DNA from 3 places in the Allobosea minatitlanensis genome. Region 2 is predicted to be linked to each of the others. Evidence: riboswitches for the same ligand, from Rfam matches in the RefSeq annotation. Region 2 holds a riboswitch; each other region holds the start of a gene.
What was found. A riboswitch is a leader RNA that binds a small molecule or an ion and turns the genes downstream of it on or off. The one in region 2 is predicted to bind fluoride.
Positions count from the first base shown of each region.

Region 1: linked by a shared signal. The riboswitch ahead of eno (phosphopyruvate hydratase) and the one ahead of crcB (fluoride efflux transporter CrcB) in region 2 are both predicted to bind fluoride.
Region 3: linked by a shared signal. The riboswitch ahead of ACWH43_RS08910 (respiratory chain complex I subunit 1 family protein) and the one ahead of crcB (fluoride efflux transporter CrcB) in region 2 are both predicted to bind fluoride.

Region 1 is NZ_OZ224509.1:1,813,733-1,817,437, reverse strand. Features, by position in the region: gene ACWH43_RS08900 (fluoride efflux transporter FluC) at 1-66, shown strand, start outside; gene ACWH43_RS08895 (DUF190 domain-containing protein) at 79-423, shown strand; gene ACWH43_RS08890 (hypothetical protein) at 735-1,103, shown strand; fluoride riboswitch at 1,234-1,293, shown strand; partial or broken gene eno (phosphopyruvate hydratase) at 1,423-2,676, shown strand; gene ACWH43_RS08880 (universal stress protein) at 2,752-3,552, shown strand; gene ACWH43_RS08875 (MFS transporter) at 3,604-3,705, opposite strand, start outside.
Region 2 is NZ_OZ224509.1:2,678,736-2,682,440, forward strand. Features, by position in the region: gene ACWH43_RS13235 (glycerophosphodiester phosphodiesterase) at 1-427, shown strand, start outside; gene crcB (fluoride efflux transporter CrcB) at 624-1,052, opposite strand; fluoride riboswitch at 1,130-1,208, opposite strand; gene ACWH43_RS13245 (amino acid ABC transporter ATP-binding protein) at 1,360-2,154, opposite strand; gene ACWH43_RS13250 (amino acid ABC transporter permease) at 2,175-3,554, opposite strand; gene ACWH43_RS13255 (amino acid ABC transporter permease) at 3,566-3,705, opposite strand, start outside.
Region 3 is NZ_OZ224509.1:1,817,844-1,821,548, forward strand. Features, by position in the region: gene ACWH43_RS08905 (hypothetical protein) at 1-748, opposite strand, end outside; gene ACWH43_RS08910 (respiratory chain complex I subunit 1 family protein) at 753-1,781, opposite strand; fluoride riboswitch at 1,801-1,863, opposite strand; gene ACWH43_RS08915 (hypothetical protein) at 2,066-2,515, shown strand; fluoride riboswitch at 2,506-2,567, opposite strand; tRNA gene ACWH43_RS08920 (tRNA-Pro) at 2,862-2,938, shown strand; gene ACWH43_RS08925 (ETC complex I subunit) at 3,004-3,309, shown strand; tRNA gene ACWH43_RS08930 (tRNA-Arg) at 3,343-3,419, shown strand.

The sequences.
Region 1 (3,705 bases), 870 kb from region 2:
GTGCTCTCGGTCGGCCTCGGCTTCGCCGCCGCATTCGGGGGAGCCTACATCGCCAGGAACCTGTAACGGGAGGACGCCATGACCAACGATATCCTGATGGTCCGCATCTATCTCAGCGAGACCGACCACGGAAAGCGCAAGGCGCTGATGCAGGAGATCCTGACGCTCCTGCAGGAGCGCCATGCCGTGCAGGGCGTCACCGTCTTCCGCGGCATCGCCGGCTTCGGCGCCAGCGGCGAGGTCCGTGCCGACGATATCCTCAGGCTGAGCGTCGACCTGCCGCTCGTCGTCGAGTTCTTCGACGAGCCCAAGGTCGCGGAGGCGGCGATCGCCCTGCTCGACGATCTCGTCCCCGGCGGCCATATCGTCTCCTGGCCGGCACGGCGCCACGGCACCACGGCCCTGCCGATGCGGCAGGGCTGAAGCTGCCCGGCATCGGGGGTGGGATGTCGCCATGACGGAACGCGACCGGAGCGCCAGGCCGGACGAACAGGCGGTTCCGAAGCTTGCCCTGACGCATGGGCAGGCGATCCGGCTCATGAGCGAACTCGGCCTGCGGCAGGACGTCAGCGTCTCGACCTTCAACTATTACGTCAAATCGCTGCGCAAGCTCGGAATCCCGTTCGAGAAGGGCAAGGGCCAGTCCGAGGGCCACCGTCACATCACCTACGACTTCGGAGACCTGATGGAGCTCGCCATGGCGCTCCTCCTGAGGGTCTACGGAACCCTTCCCGATGCGGTCGCCGCGGGGCATCCGCCGGTTTCGCGGCGAGCTGCGCCCGATCTTCCGTCAGGCCTATCTCGACCGGTCGAAGCGGGCCTATCCGGCTGCGCGCATCTCGGCGCCCCGGATGCGCCCCGTGATCCTCGAAGGCGTCTTCGTCGACCTCAACATTCGCTACGCGGCCGGGCGGATGGTCGAGATCGGCCCGCCGCGGGCGGTGTCGCCTTTCGAGGCGCTCGCTCTCTATGCCCGCTCCGGCCTGCCTGCCCGCTCCTATCTGCCGCTCGATCTCTCGCGCCTGGCCGAGCGGATCGTCGAACGCGGCCGCGCCCTGCCACCCGTCCGTCGCAGCCGCGGACGGCGCACGATACCGTCTTAGGCCGGCTTCCGGACTGACCGGATCCTCCTTCGCCGCTACGCTCGCAAGGACGGTTCGGTCCGGCCGGAGACCATTCGAGCCGCAGGCGGCGACGATTGGCGTTGCCTGAGTTCCCCCTGCCGACTAGTCTGTCCGCGATGGGGATGGAGTCCCCCGAAACCGCCGCGAGGCTGATGACTCCTACCGCGCGAATGGTCGTGGTAGGGGATCGTGACTTCCAGCTTTCCCACGCCACGGCAGGCCCGTCCGCAGCGCGCTGCGAGCGGCCTTCGTCATTCGCCGGCAGCGGTGTCGAACGAAAACAAGGGAGGGCTCGGCGATGGACAGGATTGTCGCGGTTCTGGGGGACGAGATCCTCGACTCGCGCGGATTTCCGACGATGCGGGTCGAAGTGCGGCTCGAGAGCGGGGCCATCGGGCAGGCTTCGGTTCCCTCCGGCGCGTCGACCGGAGAGGGCGAGGCCCACGAGCTGCGCGACGGGGACCCCCATCGCTATGGCGGCCGCGGCGTTCTCAAGGCCATCGCCAACCTCGCCGAGATCGCCCGGGTTCTCGACGACGTCGACCCCGCCGACCAGGCCAGGGTCGATCGCCTGCTCATCGACGCCGACGGCACGCCGGACAAATCGAGGCTCGGCGCCAACGCGATCGTCGGAACCTCGATGGCCGTCGCCCGCGCGGCGGCCAGGGCGGCGGGCAAGCCGCTCTACGCCTATCTCGCCGAGGGCGCGACCTACCGCCTGCCGGTGCCGATGATGAACGTCGTCAATGGCGGCCGGCATGCCGCAAACTCGCTGGACTTCCAGGAATTCATGATCGTCCCGCACGGCGCGCCCTCCTTCAGGGAGGCGCTGCGGTGGGGCGCGGAGACCTATCACGCGCTGCGGGCGCTCCTGGTCGAAAAGGGCCTGGGCACGGGCATCGGCGACGAGGGCGGCTTCGCGCCGGACCTCGACGGCAACGAAGCCGCCTGCGCCCTGATCGTCGAGGCGATCGAGCGGGCCGGCTTCATCCCGGACGAGCAGATCGCGCTGGCGCTCGATCCGGCCGCCTCCTCCTTCGCCAAGGACGGCGTCTACGACCTGTCGAAATCGGGCGCCGGGCCGATGTCGGGCGCTGAGCTGGGCTCGCTCTACGCCGAATGGGTCAGGCGTTTCCCGATCGTCTCGATCGAGGACGGCTTCGGCGAGCACGACTGGGCGGCCTTCCAGGCCCAGACCGCCGGGCTCGGCGGCTCCGTGCAGATCGTCGGGGACGACATCTACGTCACCAACCCGGACCTGATCGCGCGCGGCATCGCCGAGAAGACCACCAACGCCGTGCTGATCAAGCTCAACCAGATCGGCACCGTGACCGAGACGATCGCGGCGATCTCAGCCTGCCGGGCGGCCGGCTGGCGCTACATCATCTCGCACCGCTCGGGAGAGACCGACGACGCCTTCATCGCCGATTTCACCGTCGCGATGGATGCCGGGCAGATCAAGGCCGGCGCCCCCTGCCGCGGCGAAAGGCTGGCCAAGTACAACCGGCTCCTGGAAATCGAGCGCGAGGTGGCCGGGCTCAGCTTCTACGCCTCGCCGTTCACGGCCCCGGCCTCGAACGGGCGGAGCCCGTCCCCGGCCCGCCCGGCAACCGCCTCTTGCGAGGTGATGGCGGTGATCGAGGAGGCCTCCTCCGCCAGGCGCTGCCTGACGGTCGCGCAGCGCGCCGCCCGGCTCGCGCGCTCGCTGCCGCTGGCGGCGCTGCATATCTGCGCCGATCCCGCCAGGCTGATCACCGCCGCCGAGGAGTACGACATCCAGAAGATGCGCGCGCTCGAGGAAGGGACGGCGGAGCAGCGGCTCGCCCAGGCGCGCCAGGTCTTCGAGGCCTGGGCCTCGTTCTCGGGCGCCGAAATCCGCTGGCTGGAGCATGTCGGCGCGGTCGAATCCTCTTTGCTCGCCGAAGCCAGGGACGCCGCGCTGATCGTGATCGCGCAACCGCACAATCTCGATTCCGGCGATGCGCTGCATGCCGCGATCTTCGGCTCCGGCCGGCTGGTGCTGTTGGTCCCGACCGAAGGCCCGCTGCCCGCCACCCTCGGCGCGCATATGGTCGTCGCCTGGAAGCCGGGCACCCAGGCCCGCAAGGCCGCGCTGAAGGCCCTGCCCTGGCTGCAGGCGGCCCAGCGCGTCACCGTGCTGACGATCGACGAGACCCCGGCGGGACAGGATTGCACGGAGGTGCTCGCCATGCTTCGCGAGCACGGCATAGCGGCCGAGGTGAAGCGCGCCCGGGCGGAGCGCGGCCAGCACATCGCGCTGCGCATCCTCTCCGAGGCCGAGGCCCTCGGCGCCGACTCGATCGTCATGGGCGCGTTCCGCTTCGGCCAGATCTTCGAATGGGTCTTCGGCGGCGTCACCCATGAGGTGCTGCGCCGAACCCGGCTTCCGGTCTTCCTGATGCACTGAAGCGGGACCGGGCCGTCGCCGAGAGGCCGGTTCCGGTCCCGGCGGCGCGGCTCAGCGCGAACGCAGGAGCGCGCGCGTGCCGAACGCCATCAGCACCGCGGCGGCGCCGAAGCCGAGCACCGGCGAGACGGCGCTCCACAAGAGGCCCACCGC
Region 2 (3,705 bases):
CGCCGCTCCCTTCGACCGGCCCTACGACTTCGCCGTGCTCGGCGACAAGCGCAGCTTCCAGGACATGCTCTCGGCCGAGGGCCTCAAGGAGATCGCGACCTATGCCGACGGCGTCGGCCCGTGGAAGGCCTATTTGATCGGCGCGAAGCAGACGATCGGCCCGGACGGCAAGCCGAAGGACCTGAACGGCGACGGCAAGATCGACGAGCGCGACCGCACCGTCATCGCGCCGAGCGATGTGGTGAAGAATGCGCATGCGGCCGGGCTGCTGGTCCATCCCTGGGCCTATCGCAGCGAGGCGAGCCGGCTCGCCGCCGATTACAACGGCGATCCGATCGCCGAGTACAAGGCGCATCTGGCGCTCGGCGTCGACGGCGTGTTCACCGACTTCACCGACCACGCCGTGAAGGCGCGCGACGGCCAGTAAAGGACAGCCCGAAGAACCCGGTCCTCCCCCCGAGGAGCGATTTCGGCGCAAATGGCATCTCGAGAAGTGCTCCAGGCGGCCCGCCGCCCCTCTGGAACATCCTTCGAGACGCCGCTCTCGCGGCTTCTCGGCATCAGGCCGCGATTTTCAGGTCAGCCTCTCGGTCGGAGAGCTCGGGATGGCGCCGGACGGGCTTTCAGGCCTCCTCCTCCACCACCATCTGGGCGATGCGCTGGTCGCCGTTGAACTTGCTGGCGACGGCGTGGCCGACCGCGACGGCGGTGACGCAAAGCACGACGGACGCGACGATGTTGATCGCGGCCCGCACCATCTCGCCGCTGCGCAGCAGGTCGAGCGTCTGCAGGCTGAAGGACGAGAAGGTGGTGAAGCCGCCGCACAGCCCCACCATCACGAACAGGCGCACCGGCTCGGAGACGGGGAAACGGCCGCTCGCCAGCGTCAACGTGCCGAAGAAGCCGATGACGAAGGAGCCCGCGATGTTGATCAGGATGGTGCCCCATGGCAGGTCCCGGCTGATCGGCAGGGCGAGGATCGAGAGAAGATAGCGCGCCAGCGTGCCGAGCGCGCCTCCGGTCATGACGAGAACGACGGTCGAGAAGGACATGCTCGCTTGGCTCCCTTGTCGGCGGGCATGAAAAACCCGCCTGGCGGCGGGCGTCGGACACACCCCTACCGCGGCTTGCTGCGGTAGGAGTCATCAGCCTCGACCGCAAAGGCGACCGGCAGGCGGTTTCGGGGGAACTCCATCCCCATCACCGGAAAGATAGGGGGCGATGCCGGCCGGCGCAACGGCAAAGACGAACCGCGAGGCGACCCTGCTCCCGTCGGCGGCAGCCCCGGCCGGAACCGGAAAGCGCGCCGATTCCGCGGCGCGCCCGTGGACCGGCCTGTCGATCGCCCTCGCCCGAGCCTCAGTGCAGGATCTGGGAGAGGAAGAGCTTGGTGCGCTCGTGCTGGGGGTTCCTGAAGAATTCGTCGGGCGTGTTCATCTCGACGATCTGGCCGGCATCCATGAAGATGACGCGGTCGGCGACCTGGCGGGCGAAGCCCATCTCATGGGTGACGCAGAGCATGGTCATGCCCTCCTCCGCCAGCGAGACCATGGTGTCGAGCACCTCCTTGACCATCTCGGGGTCGAGCGCCGAGGTCGGCTCGTCGAACAGCATGATCTTGGGGCTCATGCACAGCGAGCGGGCGATCGCCACGCGCTGCTGCTGGCCGCCGGAGAGCTGGCCCGGATATTTCGTCGCCTGCTCGGGGATCTTCACGCGGCGCAGATAGTGCATCGCGATCTCCTCGGCGTCCTTCTTGGGCATCTTCTTCACCCAGATCGGCGCGAGCGTCAGGTTCTCCAGGATCGTCAGATGCGGGAACAGGTTGAAGTGCTGGAAGACCATGCCGACGTCGCGGCGGATCTCGTCGATCTTCTTGAGATCGTTGGTCAGCTCCGTGCCGTCGACGATGATCTGGCCCTTCTGGTGCTCCTCCAGCCGGTTGATGCAGCGGATCATCGTCGACTTGCCCGAGCCCGACGGCCCGCAGATGACCAGCTTCTCGCCGCGCTCGACCTTGAGGTTGATGTCGCGCAGCACGTGGAACTCGCCATACCACTTGTTGACGCCGATCATCTCGACCGCCGTCGCCGTCTTCAGCGAGGTCGGCTTCAAGGCCGCGGGGCGGGTGTCCGTGGTCTTGGTTTCTGCCATTGCCATGTCTTTTGTCCCTCTCAGCGTTTTTGGCCGGCAGCCAGGCGCTTCTCGACCGCGATCGAATAGCGCGACATGCCCCAGCAGCATAGGAAATAGAAGACCGCCGCGAAAGCGTAGCCGGTGGTCCGGGTCGTCGGCGTCGCCCAGGTCGGATCGACCAGCGTCGCCTCGACGGTGCGCAGGAAGTCGAAGATGCCGACGATGGTGACCAGCGTGGTATCCTTGAACAGCCCGATGAAGGTGTTGACGATGCCCGGGATCACGATCCGCAGCGCCTGCGGCAGGATGATCAGCCGCATCATCTGCCAATAGCCGAGGCCGAGCGACATCGCGCCCTCGAACTGCCCCTTCGGGATCGCCTGCAGGCCGCCGCGGATGACCTCGGCCATATAGGCGGAGGCGAAGAGCGCGACGCCGATCAGCGGGCGCAGCAAACGGTCCGGCGAGTACTCCTGCGGCACGAACAGCGGCAGCATGGTGTTGGCCATGAACAGCACCGTGATCAGCGGCACGCCGCGCACGAACTCGATGAAGATCACCGAGAGCAACTGGATGATCGGCAGGCGGGAACGGCGGCCGAGCGCCAGGACGACGCCGAGCGGCAGCGAGAAGACGATGCCGACCGCCGAGATCAGGAAGGTCACCATCATGCCGCCCCACAGGCCGGTGTCGACCCGCAGCAGGCCGATGCGGTCGTCGAGGATGGCGAGGATGCCGAACACCACCAGCGAGAGCAGGATCAGGCTCTTGGCGCCGTGGAAGCGCTTCCAGGGCGGCGCTTCCTGCTCGACCGCCAGCAGCGCCGGATTCGTCCAGAAGCGGGCGAGCGAGGGCACGAAGGAGAGCACGAGATAGAGCACCGCCAGCGCGAAGCTCAGCAGGATCAGGAAGCGCAGCAGCCCCTGCGCCCGGTCGCCGCCGAGCAGCAGGATGAAGCCGCTGAGCGGCAGGATGACGAAGAAGTAGAAGACGCCGATCCGCTTCAGCGGCGCCCGGTTCCAGAGCAGCCAGACGACGCCGAGCGCGAACATCGCGAAGACGATGTTGACCCGCCAGCGATCCGCGATCGGGTAAGAGCCGTAGATGAAGTACTGGAAGCGGTCCGCGACATAGGCCCAGCAGGCGCCGACCGGCCGGCCGACCTTGTCGGCGAGGCAGGCGTCGCGGCTGGCGCCGGACCAGACCGCGTCGAGGATGTAGAAATGCACCAGCTCCGGCACCGTCACCACGACGAACCAGATGCAGAGCAGCGTCAGGATCGCGTTGAGCGGGCTGGAGAACAGGTTGGCGTGGATCCAGGCCAGCGGCCCCGCGACGGAGAGCGGGGCCGGCTGCTGCGGCAGCGTCTCGGTGCGGACGAAGGCGCGCGGGGCGTTGTCGAGAGTTGCGTCGGTCATCGCTTGCGCCCTCACCGTTCGACCAGCGCGATGCGCTTGTTGTAGATGTTCATGGCGAGCGAGGTCACCAGCGAGATCGTCAGATAGACGGCCATGGTGATCGCCACGACCTCGACGGCCTGGCCGGTCTGGTTCAGCACCGTGCCGGTGA
Region 3 (3,705 bases), 860 kb from region 2:
CGGATTGCAGCGGCCGGAGCCGGGTCGCTATGCCCCGGACCAGCCTGACCGCCGGCTGGAACAGCAGCGGGCCGAAGATCGGCGCGACGTCATGCTCGAAGCTCAGCTTCCGGACGAAATAGCCGCCGACATCGGCATCGCGCTCGGTATCGGCCGTGGGGCGATAGACGAAGCTGTAGAAGGTCCGCATCGCGTTCGAGAAGGTCAGTGTCGTCGTCGAGGCGCGGGCAGGATCGGGCGAGAGGCCGCCATACCAGACCGGGGCGCGCCGGATCGCCCGCCGCTTGCTGCCGAGAACGAGGAGGATGGGGATGAGCGCGAGCAGGGGCATGACGAGGATCAGCAGGCTCGGCGAGATGAAGGCGAATGTCGCGGTGAGCGGAACCAGCAGCGCGCCGTCATGCATCCGCGCCGCCACCGCGGCGCCGACCAGGCTGGAGCTGGCCTGGAGGATGACATGCACCTCCCGGTGCACTTCGAGCCGGCGGATGATGCGCAGGATCAGATAGGGCAGCAGCAGCCCGCGGAAGGCGGCGGTGAGGATCGCGACGATATAGAGTTCGGCATAGCCACCGTAATAGCCGACGGCGCCGGAGAGGATGGCGATCAGCCAGGATTGCGCGGCGAAGACGAAGAGATAATGCCGCAGCCAGCGCGAGCCCAGCATGACGAAGGAGAGAAGCAGGCTGCCGATCGCCAGGAGGCTGAAGAGCGCGGCGGGGAGGGGGGCGAGATGGGCGGCGAGCATGGCGTCAGCCCAGTTGCGTGCCGACGATCGCCAGGATCGCGAGCAGGAAGGAAGCGGCCAGGGGCTCCTGGTAGCGGTAGAAGCGCAGCCGCGACTGGACCGTCTCGACCGCGACGACGACGCAGGCCACGACGAGGAATTTCAGCGCCAGCGCCCCGAGCGAGCCGAGAATGCCGAGCGCGGCGCCTTGCCGGGACAGCCCCCAGGGAAAGAGCAGGACGTTGCAGAAGATGGTGTAGAGGATGAACTCCTTCATCATCGAGGCCCAGCGCAGGATCGCCAGTATCGGGCCGGAATATTCGAGGATGCGCCCCTCCTCGATCATGTAGATTTCGATATGCGTGCTCGAATGGATCGGCAGCCGGTCGGTCTCGACCAGCAGCAGCACGAAGAAGGCCGCGACCAGGAAGAGATGCGTCGGCCCCCAGTAGATCGAGGGCTCGGCGACGAGCAGATGGTTGACGACGAAGGGCAGCATCGCCTTCGCCAGCAGCGTGATGCCGACGAAGACGAGGATCAGCGTCGGCTCGGCCAGGATCGCGACCATGACAGCGCGGCTCGAGCCGATGCCGCCATAGGCGCTGCGGGTGTCGAGCCCCGCCAGCGTGATCATGAAGGAGCCCAGCGTCAGCACAAGGCCGCCGCCGAGGATGTCGCCCATATCCGACAGCGGCAGCGGATAGTCGGTCAGCACCGGGATCAGGATCGGAACGGTCAGCGTCGTGGTGAAGGCGACGATCGGCGCCGCCCAGTAGAGCCAGGAGGCGGTTTCCGGCACGACGATCTGCTTGTGGAACAGCTTCCAGAGATCGCGATAGGGCTGGAAGAGGCCCAGCCCCTGGCTGCGCTGCACGCGCTCCTCGAACTGGAGGATGACGCCTTGCAGCAAGGGCGCCAGCAGCAGGACGCTGAGCACCTGCGCGAGCTGGAGGGCGATGTCGCGGCCGGTCAGGGCCGGCCTCCCGCAGCAAGGCGCCTCTGCGGCGGCTTCGATCGAATTTGCGAGGGAAAGTACCGCAGGTCCAAGTCGCATAACTCCCGTCTGCCAGTCCGGCTCGACAGGAGTTATCAGCCCCGAGGGCGGTTAAACGGCGAACTCCATCGCCGTTTATGACGCTGATCCTCGCCCCTCCGTTTGTCAAGGCGGGAGCCGGGAAGGGCCAGGCCGGCGGTCTGCGAGCTGCTTTCGACGCCGGAGGCGGGCGTCGATGGCTGCCTTCCGTCGGAACCTTCGGCTTCGCTTCCGGCTTGCGAGGGGTATGCTGCAGTGAGCCTGGGATCGGCAGCGTTCGCCCGCATCTGGCCGGGGGAGGTCGTATGAACATCCGGCAGGCCCCTGGCGCTCTGCCGCAGCCGCTTGTCGCGAGGCTTCAGGTAGATGCGCATCCTAGCGGGATCGGCGGGGTCGGCGATATCCGGAAACGGCTGTCCTTGCTGCCGGGGCGATCCGGCGCGAGCCGGGCGGCGCCGTCCTCATGGAGCCAGGAAGCGCGGATCCATCTGTTCGTGGCCGATCATCACGCCGAGCTTCAGCAGGGCATCGCGATGGATGTCGACCTGGAGAATCCCGAAAACGAGCAAAAGGGCGACCACGGCATAGACCAGATGCGGATCCGCCGGCGTGGCCGCCGCCCGGCGTTGCATTCGGTTGCGATTCAAGCTGTGCATCGGCAGTTCTCCCGCATCCAGAGCCTTCGCTCGCCGCAGGTCATGCCGTCGGAGTCGAAACCGAACGAACTCCTACGAGCGCAACCCGTGCGCTTGTAGGAGTCATCAGCTGGTAAAGGCAGTTATGGGGGACTCCATCCCCTGCCCGGGAGTGTAGCGCTTTCCGGCGGCGGTTGATAGGGCTGACGCCGTCCTTCCGTTCCGGGCGACGATTCGCGCGAATGCGCCCGGCCGCGCATGCCGGGGCGAGCCGGGTTCCTCGGGCCGCTCCTGACGCCGGCGGGCGCAGCGAAGGCAGGGTGCGAAGCTCCTGCGGCGTCGGGCGGTTTGCCGGAACTTCCTGTTCCCAAACCGCCCGGCCGATGCTATCTCGTTGCGCGTCGCAGCAGGAGACGTTTCGCTGCCGCGATGGTTTCGCGAGTGTTTCGATGCACTTGCGGACTGGCGGGGTATAGCGCAGCCCGGTAGCGCATCTGCTTTGGGAGCAGAGGGTCCCAGGTTCGAATCCTGGTGCCCCGACCACCTGGAAACGTCAGCCGCGGCCCGGCGTCGGGCCGCACGAGAGTTGGTGACGGCAGAGCGCTTCCATGACCGCACGCATCTATCGCCCCGCCCGCACGGCCATGCAGTCCGGCACGGCCAAGACCGAGCGCTGGCTGCTCGAATACGAGCCGGAGGCGCCGCGCCAGATCGAGCCGCTGATGGGCTGGACCTCGTCCTCCGACATGAAGAGCCAGCTCAAGCTCTGGTTCGACAGCGAGGCCGAGGCGGTGGCCTATGCGACGCGCAACGGCATTCCCTACCGCGTCGAGCAGCCGAACGACCCCAAGCGCCGCTCGATCTCCTATTCGGACAATTTCAAGTTCTCGCGCGTCGGCCAGTGGACCCATTGACGCCGGCAGGTGCGGCCTGAAGCCGCCGTTCCCGGGCCCGTAGCTCAGTTGGATAGAGCAACGGACTTCTAATCCGTAGGTCGCAGGTTCGAATCCTGCCGGGCTCGCCACCATCCTCCTCCATGCCTCAGCGTCCCATCGGCGCAGGCGCCAGATCGCGCGGCCGGCTTGGCGGCAGAGGCGTGGTCGCCCCTCCGGGAGGGGCGGGCGCCTCGATGCTGCCTCGAAGGGTCGGCTTCGGCTCGGCCGCGCTTCGGCGCGCATAGTGCCAGGCGCCGATCGCCGTCGCCGCCACGAGCAGGACCGCGACGGCCATGCGCGGCCGGCTCGGCCGGTCCGGCGGCTTGCGCTCGACCGCCGGCGCGGCCGCGAGGAAGGCCGGGGCCATCGGCGCAG